Regions from separate parts of the Lachnoanaerobaculum sanguinis genome, predicted to be linked through region 2. Evidence: predicted binding sites of a transcription regulator. Region 2 holds the regulator's gene; each other region holds the start of a gene.
What was found. Region 2 encodes HrcA, which represses chaperone genes, less so after heat shock. Its sites were predicted from a motif close to TGTTAGCACTCNNNNNNNNNGAGTGCTAACA; they were not measured.
Positions count from the first base shown of each region.

Region 1 (3,289 bases), on a different contig from region 2:
TTAATTTTTGAATAATACAATAATATAAAGGATATACTTAAGGTATAAGATAGAAATTTTTAATTAATTGTGTTATAATGTTTTGCATTTGATTGACTACAGTTTATCAAGTCATTTAGGTAAAGTGTTTTACCTTTATGTCGGATTGCTTTACACAATGTTCTTGCAATCCTCAAAAATATCAAGGATTTAAGTAGGAGGATATTTTGGAGAGAGAAAGGTTAAAGTCCAGGCTCGGGTTTATACTCATTTCAGCCGGATGTGCGATAGGTATCGGTAATGTATGGAAGTTTCCATATATGACAGGAAAAGGTGGCGGCGGTGCATTTGTACTGTTGTACTTGTTATTTTTGGTTATGCTGGGATTGCCTATAATGACTATGGAGTTTTCAATAGGAAGAGCTGCAAGAAAGAGTCCGGTGCTTGCATACCAAAAGTTGGAACCTGCAGGAAGCAAATGGCATATACATGGAATAGTGGCATTTATAGGTAATTATCTTTTGATGATGTTTTATACCACTGTAACAGGATGGATGCTTCATTATTTTTACCTGACTATAACAGGCAGATTTGAAGGTCTGGATTCGGACGGAGTTTTAAATGTATTTAATACAATGCTTTCACAGCCTTCCATCATGATCTTTTGGATGGTGGTGGTAGTAGTTGCAGGTATGTTTATAGTATCAAGAGGACTTGAAGCGGGACTTGAGAATATTACAAAAATAGTTATGGTTACACTGCTTGTGGTAATGATTATACTTGCAATAAATTCATTCTTCTTAAAAGGTGCTGCAGAAGGACTTAAATATTATCTTGTACCGAACATAAGCAGAATAGAAGAAACAGGTATAGGTAATGTTATAACCGGTGCTATGAATCAGGCATTTTTTACATTAAGCCTTGGAATAGGTGCAATGCTTATATTCGGAAGTTATATAAGTAATGACAGAAGTATGCTTGGAGAGTCTGTTACAATAGTTATACTTGATACTTTCGTAGCTATAGTTTCAGGACTTATTATCTTCCCGGCTACATTTACATATGGTGTGGATCAGACATCAGGCTCTGCACTTATATTTATCACCTTGCCGAATATCTTTAATAAGATGCCTCTTGGAAGACTATGGGGGAGTTTCTTCTTTATATTTATGTCATTTGCCGCATTCTCTACAGTACTTGCGGTATTTGAAAATATAGTTTCATGCGGTATGGACCTTACAAAGAAGTCAAGAAAACAGGTAAGTCTTTTTAATTTGATATTAATAATAGTACTTTCATTACCATGTGTATTAGGTTTTGGTGCATGGGCATTTGATTGGCTAAAGCCTTTTGGAGGAACAATACTTGATCTTGAGGATTTCCTTGTAAGTAATATTATTTTGCCGCTCGGTTCCTTGGTATATCTACTTTTTTGTGTAAGCAGATACGGCTGGGGATGGGATAATTATCTAAAGGAGTGCAATAAGGGTGAAGGTCTTAAGATGAAGAACTGGATGAGATTTTACCTTACATTTATATTGCCGATAATAGTATTATTTATATTCGTATTTGGAATATATGATAAGTTTTTAAAATAAGAAATAAAAGAAATCAGCCATAAACTGTTAAAGTTGAGGCTGATTTTTAATTTATTAAGAATATTAGCACTCAAACCTTGACACTGCTAATAAAAAGTGGTATAAAACTTCATAGTTAAGTTTATAAACATTTAGGAGGAATACAAAATGAAGTTAGTACCTTTATTCGATAGAGTAGTTTTAAAGCAATTGGTTGCTGAAGAGACAACAGCATCAGGTATTGTACTTCCGGGACAGGCAAAGGAGAAGCCTTCACAGGCAGAGGTTGTTGCAGTAGGTCCGGGAGGAGTTGTAGACGGAAAAGAAATAAAGATGCAGGTCAAGGTTGGCGACAAGGTTATTTATTCCAAGTATGCAGGTACAGAGGTGGAGCTTGACAAGGAAGAATATATCGTTGTAAAGCAGAATGATATTTTGGCAGTAATTGAATAATAATTTTATATAGTTTAGACGGAGGTAAATATGGCTAAGGATATTAAATATGGCGTTGAAGCCAGAAAAGCATTGGAAGCCGGTGTAAACAAGCTGGCTGATACAGTAAGAGTTACATTGGGACCTAAGGGAAGAAATGTTGTACTTGATAAGTCATTCGGTACACCACTTATCACAAATGACGGTGTTACTATTGCAAAGGAAGTTGAGCTTGAAGATGCGTTTGAGAACATGGGTGCGCAGCTTGTAAAGGAAGTTGCTACAAAGACAAATGATGTGGCAGGTGATGGTACAACAACAGCTACAGTTCTTGCACAGGCAATGATAAATGAGGGAATGAAAAACCTTGCGGCAGGTGCAAATCCTATAATTTTACGTAAGGGAATGAAGAAGGCTACAGATGCAGCAGTAGAGGCTATTGCAAAGATGAGTGAGCCTATAAAGGGAAAAGACCAGATTGCAAGAGTTGCAGCTATATCTGCAAGTGATGATGAGGTTGGAAGCCTTGTAGCAGATGCTATGGAGAAGGTAACAAACGAGGGTGTTATCACTATTGAAGAGTCAAAGACTATGAAGACAGAGCTTGACTTGGTAGAGGGTATGCAGTTTGACAGAGGTTATGTTTCTGCATATATGTGTACAGATATGGAGAAGATGGAAGCAAATCTTGATGATCCGTATATACTTATTACAGATAAGAAGATTTCAAATATTCAGGATATCTTACCTGTACTTGAGGAGCTTGTTAAATCAGGACAGAAGCTTCTTATTATAGCTGAGGATGTAGAGGGTGAAGCTCTTACAACACTTATAGTAAATAAGCTTAGAGGAACATTCAATGTTGTAGCTGTAAAGGCTCCGGGATATGGTGACAGAAGAAAAGATATGTTAAAGGATATCGCTGTTCTTACAGGCGGTACAGTAATCAGCGAGGAACTGGGACTTGAGCTTAAGGATGCTACACTTGCAAGCCTTGGACGTGCAAAGAGTGTTAAGGTTCAAAAAGAGAATACCGTTATCGTTGACGGACAGGGTTCAAAGGCTGATATTGACAACAGAGTCGCTCAAATTAAAGCACAGCTGTCAGAAACTACATCCGAGTTTGATAAAGAGAAATTACAGGAAAGACTTGCTAAGCTTTCAGGTGGTGTAGCGGTTATCAGAGTCGGTGCGGCTACAGAGACTGAGATGAAGGAAGCAAAACTTCGTATGGAAGATGCACTCAATGCTACAAGAGCGGCTGTTGAGGAAGGTATCATTGCAGGAGGCGGTTCAGCTTA
Region 1 covers NZ_BTHK01000014.1:59,345-62,633, reverse strand. Annotated here, with positions in the region: gene SBH76_RS10100 (sodium-dependent transporter) at 207-1,577, shown strand; gene SBH76_RS10095 (co-chaperone GroES) at 1,725-2,009, shown strand; gene groL (chaperonin GroEL) at 2,040-3,289, shown strand, end outside.
Region 1: SBH76_RS10095 (co-chaperone GroES) is a predicted target of HrcA. The motif match lies at 1,639-1,669, and genes of this name have one in related genera.

Region 2 (3,289 bases):
TTAATTGAAGAGATTGTTCTGTCTGCATTTGTAACTGCCTGACGCTTTGCAGGCTCACCTATAAGTCTCTCACCTGTCTTTGTAAATGCTACAACTGAAGGTGTTGTTCTTGAACCTTCAGAGTTTGGAATAACTACAGGCTTTCCACCCTCCATAACTGCTACACAGCTGTTTGTTGTACCTAAATCTATACCAATAATCTTACCCATTATCTTATCCTCCTAATAAATCAAAATTTATATTTTCTAAATTTATATAAAATATTTCACTCTGCTTAAGCAAAGCAAAATATAGTCTCAAAAATTAATTTGCAACCTTTACCATGCTATGTCTAAGAACACTGTCCTTGTACATATATCCCTTTAAAAGTTCCTCAGCAACCACATTTTCACCTAAGCTTTCGTCTTCTATATGCATTACCGCATTATGTAAGTTAGGATCAAATTCTTTGCCCACACAATCAATCGGCTTAACTCCCAAATCCTCAAGAGTCTTTGTCATTTGATTGTATATCATTGCTATTCCGTCGGCAAAGGCTTTGCCTTCACCCTCTGAAGGTGTTGCAAGCATTGCTCTTTCAAAGTTGTCAACTACCGGCAAAAGTTTTTCCGCCACACTTCTTGCTCCCATATCAAACATAGTAGCTTTTTCTTTTTCACTTCTTTTTCTGAAATTATCAAACTCCGCCATGCTTCTTTTAAGTCTGTCTGTCAAATCCGCAATGGCAAGGTCTTTTTTATCAGGCTTTCCTTCAAGATTTTCATCACTGAAAGCTTCCTCCACCTCAGCCTCCATAGCTGCAGCCTTTGCCGCCGCCTCCTCAGGTGTCTCTTCGGCTTCCTCAACAAATTCCCCTGTCTCTTCGCCTTCTAAAACCTCTTTGTTCTCTTCCTGTTCTCTTTTTAAATCTTTTTCTTTCACAGCCCTCTCCTCTATTCATCATTTTTAAACTGCTCATCAAGCGATGCCATTACAGTTTTTATAGTTTTTAATACTTTCTCATAGTCCATTCTCTTCGGTCCTACTATACCTATAGAGCCTCTGAGTCCTTCGCCTATTTCATAATTTGCTGTAACTACGGAAAGATCTCTCATATCTGAAATCGGCACTTCATTTCCGATATATACTCTGATACCGTCACTATCATCATCATTTACCCCTGCAAGTATTTCCTTAAGCTTATCCTTTTCTTCAAAAGCATTTACAAGCTGACTTGCCTTCTCTCTGTTGGAGATCTCAGGGTACTTGAAAATATTTGTGGTACCGCTTGTATATATCTCAAGGTTGTCGGTAGCACTTTTAAACACTGCCGCTACTTCTCGTAAAACCTTATCCACTATATCTCCATAAACTCCCGCATCCGTTCGTAACTTATTCATAATGCTTAAGTTTATCTCTTCCACGGTAAGTCCGTTTAATGAAGTGTTTATAAGCAGATTCAAGTTTAAGATTTCGCTCTCCGATATTTCGCTGTCGATATCTATTATCTTATTATTGATAATATTACCTTCCGCAACCGTCACCAAAAGGAGCTTGAACTTATCTATCTTTGAGAGTTGCAAAAACTTTACTTTATTGGAGTGTATACTCGGCCCTGATATCATCGCGGCATAATTGGTGTCTCTTGCAATGATCTTTGCCAATTGTTTTAAGACATTTTCCAATCTGTCCACTTTTTTAAACATCAGATCCTTAAATGCTTCAGTCTCTATCTCCTTTTCTCTCAAGATCTCATCTACATAGAATCTGTATCCCTTATCTGAAGGTATACGTCCTGCAGAAGTATGGGGCTGTAAGATATAACCCATATCTTCCAAATCGCTCATTTCATTTCTTATAGTAGCAGAGCTCAAATTTAACTCAGGGAGCTTTGAAATAGTTCTTGAACCTACCGGCTCCCCGGTTTCCATATAATTCTTTATAATAGCTTTTAAAATAATCGCTTTCCTGTCCTCCGAATCCATTCGCTCCTCCCTTCTTTATTTGTTAGCACTCATTTATCTAGAGTGCTAACTCTATTAGCTACTATATTCCATATGGGAATATTTGTCAATAACTTTTTTAAATTTTTTATACCGATAAAATACAAAATAAAAAACTCCCAAACAAATGTCTGAGAGTTTATATTTTTTATTATAGCCTTATCAACCTATTCCTCCATAGAATGCACCTGCTATAAGTGCAAGCAATGCAAGACCTGTATATACATACTTACCTAAGAAGAACCAGATTTCTCCTTTCGGTTTCTTTGCACCTGCATTTACAGCTTCCATGGTATACTTCTTTCCGAATACGAAGAACAACATCACAGATGCCAGTACCGCACCTATCGGGCAAATATAGATAGATACCGCATCCATCCAGCTTCCTACAATTCCCTGTATAAGAACTGCAACAACCACACCGATTACTCCGATAATTCCTACAGACTGTACTCTGCTGAGTTTAAACTGCTGCTGCAATGTAGCTACAGGCGCCTCGTAAAGGTTTACAAGTGAACTGAGTCCTGCAAATGTAACACATACAAAGAATATAATTCCTACAATCATACCGCCGGGCATCTGATTCATTATATTTACAAGGTAGATGAACATAAGTCCCGGACCGCCTTCACTCAGCTCCGCTCCCGATGTAGCCATAGCAGGTATAATAACGAGCGCTGCAAGAAGTGCCGCACAGGTATCAAAGATAGCTATGTTCATTGCAGAGAAAGGTACATCCTCTTTCTTACTGAGATAGGAGCCGTAAACAACGGTACCGTTACCTGCAATAGAAAGTGAGAAAAATGCCTGTCCGAATGCAAATATCCAAAGTCTTATATCCTTTAATCCTTCAGGATTTACAGTAAAGATATACTTGTATCCGTTTACTGCACCCGGCTGTATTCCTATATAAACAGCAAGTCCGATCATCATTACAAAAAGCAGAGGCATCATAAACTTATTTGCTTTCTCTATACCGTCAGCAACTCCTAATGCCATAATAGCAAAGTTTACAATGAGTGCTATTATTATCCATGTATTGTTTCCAAATGCTGTAGCTGTAGATCCGAAAGTTCCACCAATGACATCCATGTTTGTTCCCATTCCAAAGAGCTTTCCTGTAAATGCCATTACTACATATTTAAATATCCAACCTACTACACATGAATAACCTATTGCAAGAGCTAAAGAACCTATTGTAGGTATAATTCCTATGCTCTCACCTACTTTTCTGCTCTTTCCGGCATGAGCCATAGCAGCACCGAATGCTCCTATAGGACCTTTTCCTGTGCTCCTTCCAAGTGCGA
Region 2 covers NZ_BTHK01000021.1:17,044-20,332, forward strand. Annotated here, with positions in the region: gene dnaK (molecular chaperone DnaK) at 1-209, opposite strand, end outside; gene grpE (nucleotide exchange factor GrpE) at 304-921, opposite strand; gene hrcA (heat-inducible transcriptional repressor HrcA) at 933-1,964, opposite strand; gene SBH76_RS11915 (sodium-dependent transporter) at 2,145-3,289, opposite strand, start outside.

Region 3 (3,289 bases), on a different contig from region 2:
GCTTCAGGAAATGTATCTCAGTATGTCGGGACAAGTGACATAATAATGATGCCTTCTATAGTGGATGTTGCAGGTCTGAATAAAATTTCAAAAACAATATTTAAAAATGCGGTACTTGCTATTGCCGGAATGGTGGGAATGGCGGATAAGATAAAAAAAGTTGAGGAAGATGAAAAACCTTTGATTGCCGCTACAATGTTCGGAGTAACTACTCCATGTGTGGATTTTGCAAAAGAGTATTTGGAAGAGCGTGGTTATGAAGTACTTGTTTTCCATGCAACGGGAACAGGCGGAAAGACTATGGAGTCTCTTATAGATGCGGGATTTTTCAAAGGAGTACTGGATATTACAACAACAGAGTGGTGTGATGAAATAGTCGGAGGAGTACTTGGTGCCGGACCTAACAGACTTGAAGCGGCGGGAAGAAATCATGTTCCACAGGTTGTTTCTGTTGGTGCACTTGATATGGTAAACTTCGGACCGATTGATACTGTCCCTGAGAAATTTAAAAATCGTAATTTTTATAAACATAATCCGACAGTTACTCTAATGAGAACTACAGTGGAAGAAAATATAAAATTCGGTCAAAAGATTGCAGAAAAATTAAATGCATCTTCCGGTAAGACAGTATTGATTCTACCTTTAAAAGGAGTATCAATGATTGATGCACAAGGTCAGCCTTTTTATGGAATTAAAGAGGATGAAGCTTTGTTTGATACATTAAAAAATAATATCGACACAGATAAAGTTAATATAGTCGAGATGGATAATAATATAAATGATAAAGCTTTTGCACAAAGAGCTGCAGAAGAACTTATTAAAATGTTGGAAGTATAAATATATAAGTAAAGGAGAAATAAAATGAACAGACAATCAAGAAAAGAGATCATGGACAAGTTTAAATCTGAGGTAGCAGCCGGAAAGATCCTTGTAGGTGTCGGTGCCGGAACAGGTATTACAGCAAAGTGCAGCGAAAAAGGCGGAGCCGATATGCTTATCATCTATAACTCAGGGCGTTTTAGAATGGCAGGTAGAGGATCTTTATCAGGATTATTGGCTTATGGTGATGCAAATAAAATTGTACAGGAAATGGGTGCGGAAGTACTTCCTATAGTAAAGAACACTCCTGTCCTTGCAGGTGTTTGCGGAACAGATCCGTTCCGTGTAATGGACCTTTTCTTAAAGCAATTAAAGGATCAAGGCTTTAACGGTGTACAAAACTTCCCGACAGTAGGATTGATAGACGGTAAGTTCCGTGCAAATCTTGAGGAAACAGGAATGGGATATGGGCTCGAAGTAGAAATGATCAGAGAAGCACATAAGCTTGATATGTTAACATGTCCATATGTTTTCGATCCTGAGCAGGCAAAGGCTATGGCAGAGGCAGGTGCAGATATTTTAGTTGCCCATATGGGACTTACAACAAAGGGATCAATCGGAGCTGAAACCGCTTTAACCCTTGACGATTGCTGTGAAAAGATTCGTGAGATCATTAAGGCAGGTCGTGAGGTTAATCCGGAGATAATGGTAATTTGCCATGGCGGTCCTATTGCAGATCCTGAGGATGCTGCATATGTAATAAAGCATGTTCCTGAGATTGACGGCTTCTTTGGAGCTTCTTCTATAGAGAGATTGGCATCAGAGAGAGGCATGACATCACAGACAGAAGCATTTAAGGCAATACAGAAATAATATATTGAGACAAATTTGACCGGCTCATAATAAGAGCCGGTTTTTTATGATAAAAATTTTTTGAAAAAATTAGCACTCAACTATTGACAGTGCTAATAATTGGTATTATAGTATGCATATAACAAATAAGACATAGATAACAATATTGTTACAAGGTTTTATTTGCAAACTATAATGAATACTAAAGAAGGAGATATGGATATGTTATTACCGGGAAGAAGTTACAATTTATTTGATGATTTTTTTAATAATGATTTTTTTGGAAGAGATTTTAGAAAGTTTGAGGCTCCAAGCATGAAGACAGATGTAAAGGAAGTCGAAGGAAACTATGAGCTGAGTGTAGAGATTCCGGGATTTAATAAGGAAGATATAAGTGCAAGCTTAAAGGACGGATACCTTACAATCAGTGCAAAGCATGAGGAAAGTAAAGATGAAAAGGATGAACAGGATAAATACATCCGTAGAGAGAGAAGATTCGGTTCATGTCAGAGAAGTTTCTTTGTAGGAGAAGCAATAACCGAGGAAGATATCAAGGCTTCATATAACAACGGTATTTTGAAACTCACTTTGCCAAAGGAAAAAGAGAGACTTCCACAGGAGCCGAAGACAATTGCAATTGAATAATTTTTAAGACTGCTGTAAAAGGCAGTCTTTTTTCTTTTGTCTTTTTTATTAAGTTATGGCATTATCTATTGTATATTGGGGTACTTAGTGTTATCATAATTTTTTTAAAGAGTATGAATTTATATATCGGAGGTTGTTTATGGCATTGATTTTACCAAAGGGTTATGATCCTGTATTAAGTGTAAGACAGACGCAGGAAGCGATAAAATATATCAGAGATACATTTCAAAAAGAATTCGGAAAAGAAATGAATCTGGAGAGGGTTTCAGCTCCTTTATTTGTATCAAAGTCAAGCGGATTGAATGATAACTTAAACGGAGTTGAGCGTCCTGTAGCATTTGATATACTCGGGGTTCCTAATGAGGAGTATGAAGTTGTTCAATCACTTGCAAAGTGGAAGAGAATGGCTCTTGGTGAGTATAATTTTGCGCCGGGTGAAGGCCTTTACACAAATATGAATGCCATAAGAAGAGATGAGGAACTTGACAATCTTCACTCATGCTATGTGGATCAATGGGACTGGGAAAAGGTAATAAGAAAAGAAGACAGAACTATTGAGGTTTTGGAAGATACGGTAAGAACCATATTTAAAGTGATCAAGCATATGGAGCATGAGGTGTGGTATAAATATCCTGAGGCTGTCAACCATTTGCCGGATGATATATTCTTTATCACATCAGAGGATCTTAGACTTAGATATCCTGATAAGACTCCGAAGGAGAGAGAAAATCTTATTGTTAAAGAACATGGCTGTGTTTTTGTGGAGAAAATCGGTGGTGCTTTGGGAGACGGAAAGCCTCATGACGGCAGAGCACCTGACTATGACGACTGGGAGTTAAACGGTGATATTCTCTTCTGGTTTGAGAATTTAAAATGTGCATTGGAAATATCAAGTATGGGTATCAGAGTGGATGAAGCGGCAATGGAAGCTCAGTTAAAGACCGCAAATGCACTTGACAGAAAGAGTTTACCT
Region 3 covers NZ_BTHK01000026.1:15,997-19,285, reverse strand. Annotated here, with positions in the region: gene SBH76_RS12915 (Tm-1-like ATP-binding domain-containing protein) at 1-837, shown strand, start outside; gene SBH76_RS12910 (phosphoenolpyruvate hydrolase family protein) at 862-1,692, shown strand; gene SBH76_RS12905 (Hsp20/alpha crystallin family protein) at 1,894-2,316, shown strand; gene asnA (aspartate--ammonia ligase) at 2,456-3,289, shown strand, end outside.
Region 3: SBH76_RS12905 (Hsp20/alpha crystallin family protein) is a predicted target of HrcA. The motif match lies at 1,760-1,790, and genes of this name have one in related genera.